DNA from 2 places in the Dyadobacter sp. NIV53 genome. Region 1 is predicted to be linked to the other one. Evidence: riboswitches for the same ligand, from Rfam matches in the RefSeq annotation. Region 1 holds a riboswitch; the other holds the start of a gene.
What was found. Region 1 has a riboswitch for thiamine pyrophosphate ahead of thiM (hydroxyethylthiazole kinase). Riboswitches for the same ligand answer to the same signal wherever they lie in the genome.
Positions count from the first base shown of each region.

Region 2: linked by a shared signal. The riboswitch ahead of KZC02_RS13590 (TonB-dependent receptor) and the one ahead of thiM (hydroxyethylthiazole kinase) in region 1 are both predicted to bind thiamine pyrophosphate.

Region 1 covers NZ_CP081299.1:2,613,529-2,621,349, forward strand. The annotation lists gene thiD (bifunctional hydroxymethylpyrimidine kinase/phosphomethylpyrimidine kinase) at 1-65, opposite strand, end outside; gene thiE (thiamine phosphate synthase) at 113-745, opposite strand; gene thiM (hydroxyethylthiazole kinase) at 761-1,561, opposite strand; TPP riboswitch at 1,662-1,757, opposite strand; gene hxpB (hexitol phosphatase HxpB) at 1,810-2,487, shown strand; gene KZC02_RS10470 (PAS domain-containing protein) at 2,552-3,685, shown strand; gene KZC02_RS32885 (ATP-binding protein) at 3,621-3,893, shown strand; gene KZC02_RS10475 (hypothetical protein) at 4,017-4,235, shown strand; gene KZC02_RS10480 (hypothetical protein) at 4,220-4,459, shown strand; gene KZC02_RS10485 (amino acid permease) at 4,606-6,300, opposite strand; gene KZC02_RS10490 (phosphatidylinositol-specific phospholipase C/glycerophosphodiester phosphodiesterase family protein) at 6,560-7,345, shown strand; gene eat (ethanolamine permease) at 7,483-7,821, shown strand, end outside.
Region 2 covers NZ_CP081299.1:3,354,186-3,362,006, reverse strand. The annotation lists gene KZC02_RS13590 (TonB-dependent receptor) at 220-2,673, opposite strand; TPP riboswitch at 2,793-2,888, opposite strand; gene rocD (ornithine--oxo-acid transaminase) at 3,375-4,646, shown strand; gene KZC02_RS13580 (S41 family peptidase) at 4,652-6,046, shown strand; gene KZC02_RS13575 (GlsB/YeaQ/YmgE family stress response membrane protein) at 6,206-6,460, shown strand; gene KZC02_RS13570 (GH3 auxin-responsive promoter family protein) at 6,575-7,821, shown strand, end outside.

The DNA.
Region 1 (7,821 bases):
TGAATCCCGGCTCCCCCTCCACTATCAGATCCGGCTATGGTCAGTACGGTTGGATATCGTTGCATTTTTCTTTGTAATTAAAATAAAAAATCAGGAGAAGCTTGTGGTATTTTTAAATTAGAGAATGAGTCGTTAAAGATGCTAAAAGTGATTGAGCCGCTTCTCTTGGAGATTTGGCACTGCAAATAGCTGAAATAACGGCAATTCCGTTTGCTCCGTTTTGCATAGCTTCAAAAGAATTGGTGATATTCAAACCTCCGATCACTACCAAAGGATGACGGCTATTACTTTTGACCCATTTTAATCCTTCTGTTTGCCATGGTTTTTCTGTATTTGTTTTAGTAGGTGTAGCGTACAAAGGGCTTACTGCCAAATAGGAAATATCCCAGGATTCTGCCTCAAAAACGTCATCCTGTTTTTCTGCTGAAATGCCAATAATCTTTCCTTTGGGCAACAGATTATTTAATGTGTCATAATACATATCACTTTGCCCGACATGTACTCCATCCGCATCTACGGCCAGTGCAATATCCACACGGTCATTAATAATTAAGGGAACATTGTATGGCTGTAGTAAATCTTTCAGACGTTTGGCACGGTCAATGAAAGCGCGTGTCCCCAACGATTTTTCACGCAACTGAACCATGGTTACACCTCCTTTTACTGCTTCCTCAACCACCCAGAAAAAATCCCTTCCGATACAGGCCGCTTCATCCGTTACAAGATATAATTGTATCTGATCCATTATTTTGTTTTGGAATTAAGAAGTGTAACTGATCTTGGCCAATTCAGAAAGCTTTTCAGGTGTGATTTCCGACAATGTATCCAGAAAAGCAATCTGAAAAGATCCGGGTAATTGGGCTTTTTGAAAAGCTATTTCCCCGCAAATACCCATGGTAACCGCAGCAGAAATGGCAGCTTTAAAAGCATCCGATTCTATAGATGCAAATGCTCCGGCAATGGCAGAAGCTGAGCAGCCCATCCCGGTTACCCTTGTCATTAATGCTACTCCATTCTCTGCATAGGCTATTTTCTCACCGTCAACAATCACATCTATCGCTCCGCTGACACTGACTACACAGCCATAACGATTACTTAACGCTTTGGCAGCTTCCAGGCTATCGGTTGAATTGGCAGTGCTATCCACACCTTTTGTTTGAATCCGGATTCCTGCCAATGCCAGTATTTCAGAAGCATTTCCCCTGATTATAGTTGGCGGAGTAATATCCAGAAGTTCGCTTAAAACCTGATTACGGTAAGGCGTAGCACCAGCTCCGACGGGATCTAAAATAATGGGTTTCCCTAATTCTGATGCTTTTTTCATTGCCAGTTTCATACCTTCAACCCAAACCGGCGACAGCGTACCGATGTTGACAACTAGTGCTCCGGCAATAGAAACCATATCCGCTACTTCTTCTACCGCATGGGCCATGACAGGCGACGCACCAATGGCAAGCAACGCATTGGCAGTAAAATTCATAACTACAAAATTGGTAATATTATGAACCAATGGTGACTTTTGGCGTAATGTGGCCAGATTTTGTTCAGGGTTAAATTTCATATTCATTTCATTTTTGTACAAAAACAAATGAATGGACATTTAAGGAAGTGGTGCGCCAAATTATCATTTGGAAACCAAAAGAGAGAAAAGACAGCAAATCTGTCTACTAAACGCTTTTTCCTACGACAGTATAAACTGTGTCAGGTTCAAAGGGTATAAATCTCAGTCCGTATTTTGGACACCCCTAAAGCCATTCTTAATTGCGAATGTAGTAGTTTTGGACAGAAATAAAAAAGCAAACCTATATAATGATTAAAGCTGCCATATTTGACATGGACGGGTTACTGATTGACTCAGAACCTATTTGGGTAGAAGCTGCCCAACAGGTCATGCAGAAAGTTAATTTCAAGCTGACACACGCACTTAAGCTTCAGACTACCGGATTATCTATCAAATTGTTTCTTGAATACTGTTATAAAATACAACCCTGGCATACACCTACGTCTGAAGAACTGGAACGGGACATTCTGAAACAGGCTCATAAGAATATTCTTGCCAATGCCGTTGCAATGCCGGGTGCAATTGAGCTTGTTAAAAAATTAAAAAAACAGGGGCTTAAACTTGCAGTAGCTTCCGCCTCACACATGGAGCTGATCGAAGGTGTGCTTAAACGGCTTGATATCATTGAGTATTTTGATGCCTGGCATTCCGGGGAACTGGAAGAATTTACCAAACCTCATCCGGCTGTATACTTATCCGCAGCAGCCAAACTCGGTGTAACACCGGAAGAATGTGTTGCTTTCGAAGACTCTTTTACCGGATTACGTTCGGCACATGCAGCCGGGATGACTACTATCTGTGTACCTACAATGGAAGTATACGATGATCTGAAATTTGATCTGGCACATTATAAAATCACTTCCCTTGAAAAATATATTCTGGAAGAAATGAGCGGGAAGCAAATTAGTACAGAGCTTAAAGTTTAGAGTTCACAAACAGTCGGATTGGTAACGGCTATATAGTTATTGTAAATACTTCCCTTATTCATCAATGATTGGATTACGCCATTTTAGTATTGTGATTGCCATCAGGATAACGATTATTATTCTGAGTGTTTTTTTGATAATATGGCTGGCTTCCATGCAAATTAATGTAAACCTGATTTATATTTTAGGCGGTATTTTCATTACTGTACAGGGATCATTACTGTATAATTATGTGACCAACGTCAACCGGAAACTCACTTATTTTCTCGAATCTGTACGTTATTCAGATTTTACGATCAATTTCCGCCATGACAACAAAATGGGCAAAACCTTTCAGGAGCTGAACCAGCAATTCAATGAAGTGCTGCATGCTTTCAGACAGGCCAGGGCTGAAAAAGAAGCCAATCTGCAATATCTGAATACCATTGTGCAGCATATCGGAACAGGCCTGATCACATTCGACAGCACCGGCCAGGTTAACCTGATCAACAATGCGGCTCTTCGTATGCTGGGTATTTACCGCTTGCATCAGCTTAGTGAATTAAAAGATAAACATCCAAGGTTATACGAATTACTTTCTAATCTGGATTCAGGTGTCCGCGAACTGTACCGTACACCTTCCGACCAGCCGCTGGCACTTCAGGGTGCGGCTATCCAGATGCGGGGAATGTGGGTCAGGATTGTTGTTTTACAAAATATCCAAACGGAACTTCAGCAGCAGGAAGTAGAATCGTGGCAGAACCTTACCCGTGTTTTAAGGCATGAAATCATGAATTCCATGACACCGATCGTGTCTTTGGTCGGAACAATGCGGCTAATTGTAAATGAGGATATTGAGAAATCAACCACGGATCAGGAAGCAGTAAATGACTTGAAAGAAGCACTGCAAACACTGGAAAAAAGGAGTAAAGGAATGATGCAGTTTGTGAACGCCTACCGGGATTTTACAACATTACCCAAACCGGTTTTTTCCAATGTAAACATCAGCGAATTGTTGCACGAAGTTCTTCAGTTGCTGCAAACAGACCTCATGAGTTTAGGTGTATTGTGGGAGCTTTCAGTAAAACCGGAAACACTGACAGCCAAAGTAGATTCGGGCCAGCTTCAGCAGGTACTGATCAATCTGATTAAAAATGCTTCCAGAATCTTTTTCCACACAAACCAGCCGTACTATTTCTTTATCGGCTTATCAGAATGACAATCTGACGATGATAGAGGTGGCTGATAACGGCGATGGCATTGAACCGGAAGCCATTGATAATATATTCATACCTTTTTATACAACAAAAAAAACAGGGTCCGGAATTGGGTTAAGTCTTTCACGCCAGATTTTGCAACAACATGGCGGACAGCTCAATGTATCATCCGAAGCAGGAAAAGGAACCGTTTTTACGTTAGTGATTTAGATTTTTTTTCGACTTTATATTTTTGGCCTGAATTTTGCTAATTTGAGTAATCTGATAGTAAAATATGATTGACTTACAACCTTTATACAATTTTAAGGGTCATTGATAAAAAACAGATACATCATGAAAAGGATCATAATATTATGCATGGTCAGCGTTTTTTCGCTGGCTTGCCAAACAACATCAGTTGACAAAAAAAATGATGTTATAAAATATAAACAAACCGTTACATTGAATGATGTACCAAAAGCAATGCTTACTTTTTTGAAGTTTCTGACAGCAGATGCCCAAAAGGGGTACAATGTATATGGGCAGGAAATGCTACTGTGGATCTGGCCTTAGAAGGAGTTGGCACTGAGGGGAAAATTTCCCAGCATGTCAACATGTGCATCGGAGATTGCCGGACACTGTATAAATCTAATTCTTTTCGTGAAGCAGATACGTTGGACCGGGAATTTGCAGGACAAAAATACCGCCTGATACTTGATGCTGTAAACCGTCCTGATTCTGACAGCACAAAAAAGAAGGAAGACTATTCTATTTCGCTAAGAATTGAGAAGAAATAAACTTTGAACATACAAGATCTGTAAACTAAAAAGCCTGGTTAGTACGAAAATGTACTAATCAGGCTTTTTCAAATTAAACTATATGTCTTTCACAGTTAAAAATACAAAAACAGCAATTGAATGCTTAACTCCAAAACTCATAATTCTCAGCTCTCCTCCCCTGCCAGTTTACTTTTTCTGTATCCGTAGCTAAAATAAATGATCAGGCCAATAGCAAGCCAAACAACAAAAATAAGCCAGTTAGAGGCGCCCAGTTCAGTCATCAGATAAAGATTCGTAAGAATACCCATCACCGGTAAAAGTGAAAAGTTATATTTAAAACTCATTACCGACAATACTGCCCATGTAATCCAGAAAACTATTGTTAGAAATTTATGTTCAAAAATTTCACCCGCAGTTAATAAATGCCATTCGGCAAGTACATTCTGGCCATAAAATGCAATTCCTGCAACGGCTGATAATAACCCGAATCCCACCAGAAATTTCCCGTTTATATATGGAACCCTGAACTTGGATCTCTCAGAAATCCCCGTATGATCCAGGTATAATACACCTCCGCAAACCAGGATAAAGGCGAAAAAAGTACCAACACTTGTAAGGTCCACGAAGAAATCCATCCTAAAAAATAAGGCCGGAATACCTACTACCAGACCTGTTATAATGGTTGCAAAAGAAGGTGTCTGGTACTTGGGATGAATTTTCGAAAACCGTTTCCATAAAAGTCCGTCACGGCTCATTGTCATCCAGATACGTGGCTGGCCCAACTGGTATACCAGTAACGCACTTGTAATGGCAATTACAGAACTTACTGAAATAACACCAGCCATAAAATCAAGCCCGTTTTTTTGGAAAACAAAAGCCAGAGGGTCACTCACTTTCAACTCTTTATAATTGACCATTCCTGTCAGTACAAGAGTAATCAATACATATAAAACCGTACAGATTATAAGACAGTAAATCATAGCTTTGGGCATATCACGCTGCGGATCTTTACATTCCTCTGCCGTTGTAGAGATGGAATCGAAACCGATAAACGCAAAAAATACAGCCGCAACGCCACTCAAAACTCCTTTCATTCCATTTGGTGCAAAAGGACTCCAGTTCTCAGGTTTGACGTAAAATGCACCAGCAAAAATGACCAGTAACACAACCCCAACTTTAAGAACAACCATAATATTACTGGCCGTTCGCGACTCCCTGATACCTATATAAACCAATGCGGTAACCAGCAAAGTGATTAGTCCCGCAGGTAGATTTAAAATTATCGGAATATCTCCCAGCTTTGGTGCCGACTCAAAAGCAGCAGCGGCTATACGTTCATACGTAGTCAGCGAATCTATCCCGCTGGTTTGCAGTTTCTGAAAAGCTTCTGTCGCTGCCACAGGATTCATGGTGAGCCAGCCCGGCAATGTAATACCAAAGCCTTTAAGCATGCTCACAAAATATTCTGACCACGAAATGGCCACTACCATATTGGAAACGGCATATTCTAATATAAGTGCCCAACCAATGATCCAGGCGAATAACTCACCAAACGCTACGTATGCATAAGTATAAGCACTACCAGAAACCGGAACTGTACTTGCAAACTGGGCGTAAGATAAAGCGGTGAAAACGCAGGCAACAGCTGTAAATATAAATAAAAGTGATACGGCAGGCCCTCCATTGTAACTGGCCAGGCCGATGGTACTGAATATCCCTGCGCCAACAATTGCTGCAATCCCAAGTGAAACCAAATCACGGACTCCTAAAATTTTGGCCAGGCCGCCATCGCGTGAATGTGCATCTTTAAGAATCTGGTCAACTGATTTTTTACGGAAGAGAGAAGTATTTTTTTCCATGCAGGGATTGTATTGTTAGTAAATATGGGAGCGAAAATAAGGATATTCTTCAATCATCACCGCATGAGATTGCAAATTGTTTGATTTTACAGCTAGTTTCCATATATAATTTCATGAATTGAAATTATATAAATATTTAATTTTGAATAGTTGCCATTATGCCAATGTCTTCATTATTACTGGCCTATACTGGTTTTCTTAATCATATTAAAACGATATATTTACAACATCCTTACCCTTAATTTCAATAAGTGCCTTCATGAAATATATAATTTTTACGATAGCAGTATTTTTCTTTTGGAACAATGCCCTGTTGGCTCAAACCATTTCTGCCTATACAACTGCACAAGCACACTCCCATAACGATTACGAACAAAAAAGAGCATTTCAGGAAGCATACGAACAGCAATTCGGATCTATTGAAGCGGATCTGTTCCTGGTAAATGATACACTCTACACTGCGCATACGATTGATGATATTACAAAGGACCGGACTTTTGAAAAACTTTATTTAAGGCCAATTCTGGCAGCCGTAGAAAAAAACGGAGGTGGCGTATATCCGCAACAGGATGTAATACTTCAGCTTTTGATCGATTTAAAAACACCTGCTGAAGAAACACTCGGTGCATTGGTAAAACTACTGGAACCACACAAGCAACTATTTTCATCAAAAAGCTCTGTAAAAATAGTTGTAAGCGGAAATACACCCCAACCCGAAAAATTCGCACAATATCCTTCCTATATTTATTTTGACGGGCGCCCCGAAATTGCTTACACCGCTCCGCAGCTGGAAAGGATTGGTTTGATAAGCCAGTCTTTCGAAAAGTATTCTAAATGGAATGGGGAAGGCCCAATTCCTGAAAAAGATAAAAAGTCCCTCACAAAGGTTATTACGAAAACGCATGATCTTGGCAAGAAAATCCGTTTCTGGGCAACTCCTGATAATATCAATTCGTGGAAAACCATGATGGCATTAAAAGTAGATTTTTTAAACACCGACAAAGTAGTGCAAATGGGTGATTATCTGAGAACTGCGCCACATTAAAATTGTAAAATCCGTCCATTCTTTTTGACATTTTATATACAACTACAAAAGGCTCCATTGAATACCCTAAATTGAGCTTAATAGTAGTCTGTGTATATTGTGTTGTCTTTTTTATTCATTCCTAAACTCTCATTAGTATGTCTTCCGATCAAACTGCTGCGCTTAAAAAAGTTTTAAAACCCATTCATCTCTGGGCAATAGCCGTTGGTCTGGTTATCTCGGGTGAGTATTTTGGCTGGAATTATGGCTGGGGTGTTTCCGGCACTATCGGGTTTTTAGTTGCAACAGTGGTCGTAACGATTATGTATGTTACTTTCATTTTTAGTTTTACCGAATTAACAACTTCTATCCCACAGGCAGGCGGGCCGTTTGCTTACTCGCACCGCGCATTCGGCTGGTGGGGCGGCCTGATTGCAGGTTATGCAACCCTGGTTGAGTTTTTGATTACACCTCCTGCCATTGCTTTTGCCCTCGGA
Region 2 (7,821 bases), 740 kb from region 1:
AAGCCCACAACACAAAGCAAAAGGAACGCCCACGTTTGCACGCAGGCGCTTCACCTTTACTTTCCTGTTTTGTTTGAAATTTCGACTTTTCTGGTACAGAAAAATTTCAGCGACCGTCGCCCGGCGAAACGCTATTTTATATTTTGATGTCTTGTTATCTAATAATTTAAGCTCGAACTAGTTTGGTTTGGCAGGCAATGTAGGAAGCAAATTATTAACTTAAAACCTCAGGTTAACTCCAACCAGAAAATTCGTCCCGGCCTGAGGGAAATAAAAATTCTCCTGTGTTAAAGCACCGCTGGAATAATAGCCGTACGTGTAACCATTGGACTCATACTTTTCATCCAGAATGTTATTCACCAGTAAATTAAATGAGATTTCTTTTGCCCAGGTTGGTTTTACTGTCCATGTAAGGCGGATGTCATTGGTGAAATATGCATCCAGTTTACGGGTTTCGCTGGAAGTATTATCCAGATATTGTTTGCTTACATATTTGGTTAATAATGCCAGTTCCAGGCTCTTTTTCGGACTGAATGTAAGCTGGCTACCTACAATGACATCAGGCGAAAATGAAATATCAGATTTCCCGTGATCAAAGGTTTTGTATTCGTAAGTATCGTAGTCGATAACATATTCGGTAAAATTCTGGATTTTATTCTGGCTGAATGTGGCATTGGCATTCCATTTCAGAAATTTACCAAAAGCAACCGCCCCTTCCAGTTCAATACCTGTCCGGTAACTTTCCGGTACATTGACGCGAACAGCATTTCCAACGTCGTTGATTTGTCCGGTGAGTACGAGCTGATTTTTGTATTTCATTAAATAATAATTGGCGGCAAATGCCCAAATGCCTTTTTGTGTCCTGAAACCGGCTTCAACATTATGTAATGTTTCATGTTTTGGAAACAACTGTGCCGTGGCGGACGTGAAATCATCCCGGTTAGGCTCGCGGTTGCCCATACTGTAAGATGCATAAACGGAACTTTGCTCTGCAACCTGGTACGTAAGTCCGGCCTTAGGGTTTACAAATGAATAAGACTGGTTGAATGAAAGCGGCACCAGGTCATTGTCAGTTCCATTGATAGTATGGCTAACCTGCCTGAACTGTAAATCGACGAATGCGTTCAGTTTGGACGTAAGCTGGTAGTATACTTTTCCGTAAATATTAAAGTCTTTTTTGACTGCTTTATTGAAATAATACTGATGTTCATTTTCAATACTTCCAGCATTACGAGCCCACGTAATTTGTCCGTAATGATCACCATCGTATTTATTCCAGCCTCCGCCAATACTTGCAGTAATTTTTTTGAAACTATTAAAATCCACGGAAAAAGTGCTTCCATAAAAGTAATTATCCAGCCAGCGCCTGCGGATCAGATCCGTGCGTGAGAGCGTATCGCCACCTATCACGACATTAGGAAGATTATAATCGCTGTATTTATCCTGCGTCCGGTATTGCTCGTAATATCCAAGTCCGCGTACCATAAATCCGTTTACATTTAAGGTCAGTTTGTCGCTTAACGTATGGGAAGAAACTAGCTGGTAATGATCCTGCCGGTAATTATCGACTTCGTTTTTATAGGTATAGGAATTAAAGGTGCGGTCGCCGGAGCTGATCAGATTATCCGCATCTTTTTCATCAAGTTCATTTGTTTTGATATATTCTAAAACTCCTTTCTGGTTACCTCTAAGTTTAGCTTCCGGCACACCATTCCAGGACTGGTATGTCCTTTCATTTCCTGAAAATACATTGGCTCTCACAAAACTTTTTTTACCAAAATATGCCCCGGAAAGATAATAGGAATGCAAATTGGAAGAGGCGCGGTCTACAAAACCATCCGACGAAACCCTGGACAAACGCCCATCAACCGAAAACTTGTTCTTCAATAATCCGGTACCGATTTTAATGGTATTTTTGAACGTATTGAAGGATCCAAGCGAATTATTCAGTTCCGCATAGGCTTCTTTATGAAATGCATTGGTGTTGATATTAACACTAGCACCAAATGCTCCCGCGCCGTTGGTAGAGGTTCCAACGCCACGCTGAATCTGGATACTATTAACTGAAGAAGCAAAATCGGGCATATTTACCCAGAAAACACCCTGACTTTCAGCATCATTATAGGGAATTCCATTTACAGTTACATTGATACGGGAAGCATCGGAGCCGCGGATCCGGATACCGGTATAGCCAACCCCTCCTCCTGCATCACTTGTACTTACCAACGATGGTGTGAAATTCAATAAAACCGGCAAATCCTGGCCAAGATTCTGTTTATTGAGCGTTTCAGCACTTACGTTAGTAAAAGCCATTCCCGATTTATTACTTACACGGGTTGCATTAATAATCACTTCATCAGCCTGATAGGTGCTTTTACTGAGTTTGATTTCCAGCGGAATACCAGAGTCAGAAATATCCATTTTAACTGTTTCATAGCCGATGTAAGATATTTCGAGTGTTGGGATGTTTTCAGAAATGTTCTTTAAAGTGAAATTTCCATTTTTATCCGTACTGGCGCCACGAATTTCTCCGGCTTTTACAGAAGCGCCGGGCAGAGGTTTGCCATCGTCTCCATCAGTTATCCGGCCGGAAACTGATCGTTGGGCCCAGGATGGGAAAATAAATAATACGCTTAAAACAAGCGTCGACAGATAGGTCGTAACTTTTCGCATAGCGATGATAAGTTGTTACGAACAGGCAGGGGCCACCTATCCTTTGGTTCTAAAAATAAAATGTGAAACGCTTCGAATTGTAATAATTTGAAATCAGTTAAAGTGAATTTTCAAGTTTCTTACTTTTAGCTTTCTCTTCCTACGCCAGCATTATCCGGATCAGGTAGTATGGGTATGATCTCAGCCCGTTCGGTTGGGCACCCCTATGAGATTTTGTGCAAAGTTAATTCAGATAATCCGGGGATTCAATAAAAATGGGGATTTATTGTTTTGCTTTTTTTATTAATTGTAAAATGGATGGATACCACATTGTGGTTACCTCGTTTGTAGCAAAATATATTTTGTCAGCTTATTTTTTGCCACGCAGCGACTACCCCGATTGCAGTAAAATACACAAATCAGTATTGTGGTGTAGCCCCCATGCGGCATGACTTTCAATTTGAATTATGTGTTGCTACAAACAGGTAGTGCATACAGCACATAACAATTATTTTTCACCCGGTTCAATTGCAGCTACTTCTTTTTCAATGTATTTCATTATGTAACAGGAATCTATACGTCGGTTGTAATGCCTTTACTGTCCGAAATATATTGTAACTTCATAGCAATAAGTAAGCAAACAAGCTAAGTTAAACCTGTTAAAATAAGAAGGGTTTGCCTAATTTTACATCATTAAATTAAAACTATTTACCATAATATTAATGGCCAGCTATACAAACACAATCACACAAGACACAGCTACTTTGGATACTTCTCAATATGCTATAGAACTTGAATACAAATACGGAGCGCATAATTATAAACCCATGCCTGTTGTACTTGCCAAAGGATTGGGTGTGCATGTGTGGGATGTGGAAGGAAAGCAGTATCTGGATTTTTTATCGGCGTACAGTGCTGTAAGTCAGGGGCATTGCCACCCTGATATAGTTGCTGCCATGATAGAACAGGCGCAAAAACTCACTCTCACTTCCCGTGCTTTTTATAACGACCAACTGGGTGAATGTGAAAAATTTCTTTGTGAATACTTTGGTTATGATAAAGTCCTGATGATGAATTCGGGCGTAGAAGGTGGCGAAACTGCCTTAAAACTTACACGTAAATGGGCTTACAAAGTAAAAGGAATCGCTCCCAATAAAGCTAAAACCGTATATGCTTCAGGTAATTTCTGGGGCAGGACACTGGCTGCAATTTCGTCGTCTACTGATCCATCGAGCACGGATGATTACGGCCCTTTTTTACCCGGTGTGATCCTGGTTCCTTACGATGATCTGAACGCTTTGGAAGATGCTTTCAAAAATGATCCGGATATCGCAGGTTTTATGGTAGAACCTATTCAGGGAGAAGCAGGTGTGGTAGTTCCACAAGATGGTTATCTCAAAGGCGTTCGCGGTTTGTGTACAAAATACAATGTATTGTTTATCGCGGATGAAGTGCAGACTGGCATTGGACGAACAGGGAAAAGGCTGGCTTGTGATTGGGAAGGGGTAAAACCGGATATTCTGGTTTTAGGAAAAGCTTTATCAGGAGGAACCATTCCTGTGTCGGCGGCACTGGCCAATGACGAAATTATGCTGACAATTGCGCCTGGTGAACACGGCTCTACTTATGGTGGAAATCCGCTTGCCTGTGCAGTTACTATTGCTGCTTTGAAAGTAGTTGAGGACGAGAACCTGGCTGAAAATGCAGAGTTGATGGGGCAATTGTTCCGTAACAAAATGTTGGCTCTTCAAAAGCAATGTTCTCTGATTGAAACCGTTAGAGGTAAAGGGCTTTTAAATGCAATTGTAATTAATGATACCGAAGACAGCCCGACTGCAATGAAACTTTGTTATCAGATGATGGATAAAGGATTGCTTTGTAAACCTACACACGGAAATAAAATAAGATTTGCTCCGCCGTTGGTAATCAATGAGGAACAAATGAATCTGGCTTGCGATATCATTAGTGGCGTATTTTTAGATTATAAAATGTAAGTAAAATGAATGTAAAGCATGTATTGCTGTTTTTTGTGCTTTTTGGATTTCTATCTGCCTGTCATGATAAAACAGTAGAGCCGGCCACAGAATCAGAAACTGACAAGTGGATTTTGGAACAGATGAAATATTGGTATTACTGGAATGATAAAATTCCTGCAAATCCCAACGTATCTCTGGAACCTGAGGCCTTTTTCGAATCTTTGCTTTACAAATACAATGCAACGACCAATCCGGAAGGCGACCGTTTTTCCTGGATCCAGGAAAGTGCGGATGAATTGAAAGCGGGATTGAGTGGTGAATCCAAATCTACGGGAATGGATTACAAACTGTATTACTATCCAAAAGGCAGTAGTAATGTCGTAGGTGTTGTATTGTACAGTTTGCCGGATTCTCCGGCTGCAAAAGCAGGAATAAAACGTGGTGATGTATTTACCGGTGTGAATGGCCAGGCGTTAACCGGGGCAAATTATAGTCAGCTGCTAAATGCGGAAGGCGTGTTAACTTTTTCATTGGGTTCTATAACCGACGATGGCGTTATTTCTGAAAGCACGGTTAAGAAAGAAGTTACGCCAATTGTTTTACAAGAAGACCCGGTTTACTTTGATACGCTGTTTCAGTATGGCAGTAATAAAATCGGCTATATTGTTTATCATCAGTTTTTCCCAAGCCCCAATGGCAGCAACTCCAACCAGTACGACCTGAAACTGGATCAGGTTTTTGCCAATTTTAAAGCCAATAATGTTAATTCACTAATACTTGATTTGAGATATAATGGAGGCGGTTATGTGAGTTCATCAACCAATCTGGCCAGTCTGATCGGAAAAGTTACTTCCAATGATATTTTTTACTATAAAGAATATAATTCCACTGTCACGCCGGTTTTGAAAAAACAATTTGGAGAGGCATATTTTTATGATAAGTTTAAAGCTAAAACTCAAAATATCGGATCGTCCCTCAATCACTTTATTGTTCTGACGTCGGGGAATACGGCTTCTGCCAGTGAACTGCTGATCAACGGATTGAAACCATTCATGAATGTAACATTGGTCGGAGCTAAAACTTATGGAAAAAATGTAGGTTCCATTACGATCAGTGATGATTCAAAAAAGATAAAATGGGGATTGCAGCCGATAGTTACCAAATCATTGAATAGCCAGCATCAATCGGATTATTATGTGGGGTTCACACCGGATTTTCCTGTCACGGAAAGTATGAAATTGTATCCTTATGGTAATCCCAAAGACCCGCTGTTAGGTGAAGCTTTGTATCAGATAGTCGGAGCCAGGGTTGTTCGGAAAATGCCGCAGGAAACGGCCAGGATTCTAGAAAATGCATCGGAAATAGAATCCAGCATTACAAAAAAAGCAGGTGGAAGTAATATGTTTTATGATAAATAGACAGGATGCGCACGCAGTAATAAGGAATTATGCACCGTTACAGAAATTGCGTTTCCGAAAGCGTTGGATTTACAAATTTCCTGCGAAATTTTTGTGTACGGCATAGTTTTTATAATATTAGGGAAGTAATCATTCACTATAATCTAATCTAAATCGTACATGGGAATTTTAACATGGATCATCGTCGGCCTTGTGGCCGGAGCAATTGCTAAAGCACTTCATCCTGGTGCTGATCCGGGAGGTTTTATCGTAACCATTCTAATTGGTATTGCAGGAGCAGTGGTAGGTGGCTGGATCTCATCTTTACTGGGTTTTGGCACCGTCGATGGTTTTAACCTTGGCAGTCTTTTTATTGCAATTCTCGGTGCAGTACTTCTTTTGTTTCTTTACAGGAAATTTAGTACCAAATCTTAGATATACGTCATATGCATATGGTGAGGGAAACAGTTTTAATCTGTTCTCTCACCATTTTTATTTGCTATTTTTACAAAATCTGGAAGATTAAAACGTTCAACTAATTGATAAAACATGAAGCTGGTAAACGATATGACTGTCTGGTTTTTGAAACGGCGCTATGAAAGGATAGAGCAGTTTATGAAGTCTCCGATTGAGACCCAGCAGCGCATATTTTCAGAACTCATTGAAACAGCGCGTTATACAGAATGGGGCAGTAAGCACAATTATGGCCAGATCAAAACCATCAAAGATTTTCAGAACCAGGTTCCGGTATCTTCCTACGAGGAATTATACCCTTATATAGAACGTGTTTTAAAAGGTGAACCTAATGTGCTTTGGCCTTCACAAATCGAATGGTTCTCCAAATCTTCCGGTACTACCAATGCCCGCAGCAAATATTTGCCTGTATCGCCCGAAGCACTGGAAGAATGCCACTACGAAGGTGGGAAAGATATGATGACATTGCTGATCCAGAACAGGCCCGACACCCAGGTTTTTGATGGAAAAGGGTTATCTATTGGCGGAACTCTGCATGCGAACCCTTTCGACGATTATACACAGGTTGGAGATGTGTCGGCAGTTATTATGCAAAATCTGCCGGCATGGGGAGAAATAATGCGTACACCACCGCTTGAAGTTGCCCTGATGGATCATTGGGAAAGCAAGCTGGAAAAAATGGCCACGATTTGTTCACAGGAGAATGTGACCAGCATATTAGGTGTACCAACCTGGACGATCGTTCTGCTTGACCAGATACTGGAACTGACCGGAAAGGACAATATGCTTGAAGTGTGGCCGGATTTTGAAGTTTTTGTGCACGGTGCAGTTTCTTTTGAGCCTTACCGGGATCTTTTCACTAAAAAATATTTTCCTTCTGATCAGGTAACTTATCTGGAAACTTATAGCGCTTCTGAGGGATTTTTTGCTATTCAGGATGATCTGAACAGGATAGGCGAAATGCTGCTCATGTTGGATTATGGGATTTTTTATGAGTTTTTACCCATGGATGAAGTCGGTAAAAAACACCCAAGAGCACTGTTACTGGATGAAGTGGAAGTGGGCGAAAACTATGCACTGGTGATTTCAACCAACGCCGGATTGTGGCGGTATCTGATTGGCGATACGATCAAATTTACTTCAAAATATCCTTTCAGAATTAAAGTGAGCGGACGTACCAAACATTTTATCAATGCTTTTGGTGAAGAAGTGATCGTGGAAAATGCGGATCACGCGATTAAAGTAGCTACGCAAAAAACAAATTCGCTTGCTGCTAATTATACTGCCGGACCGGTTTATATGGGTGACGGTTCGCGTGGGCG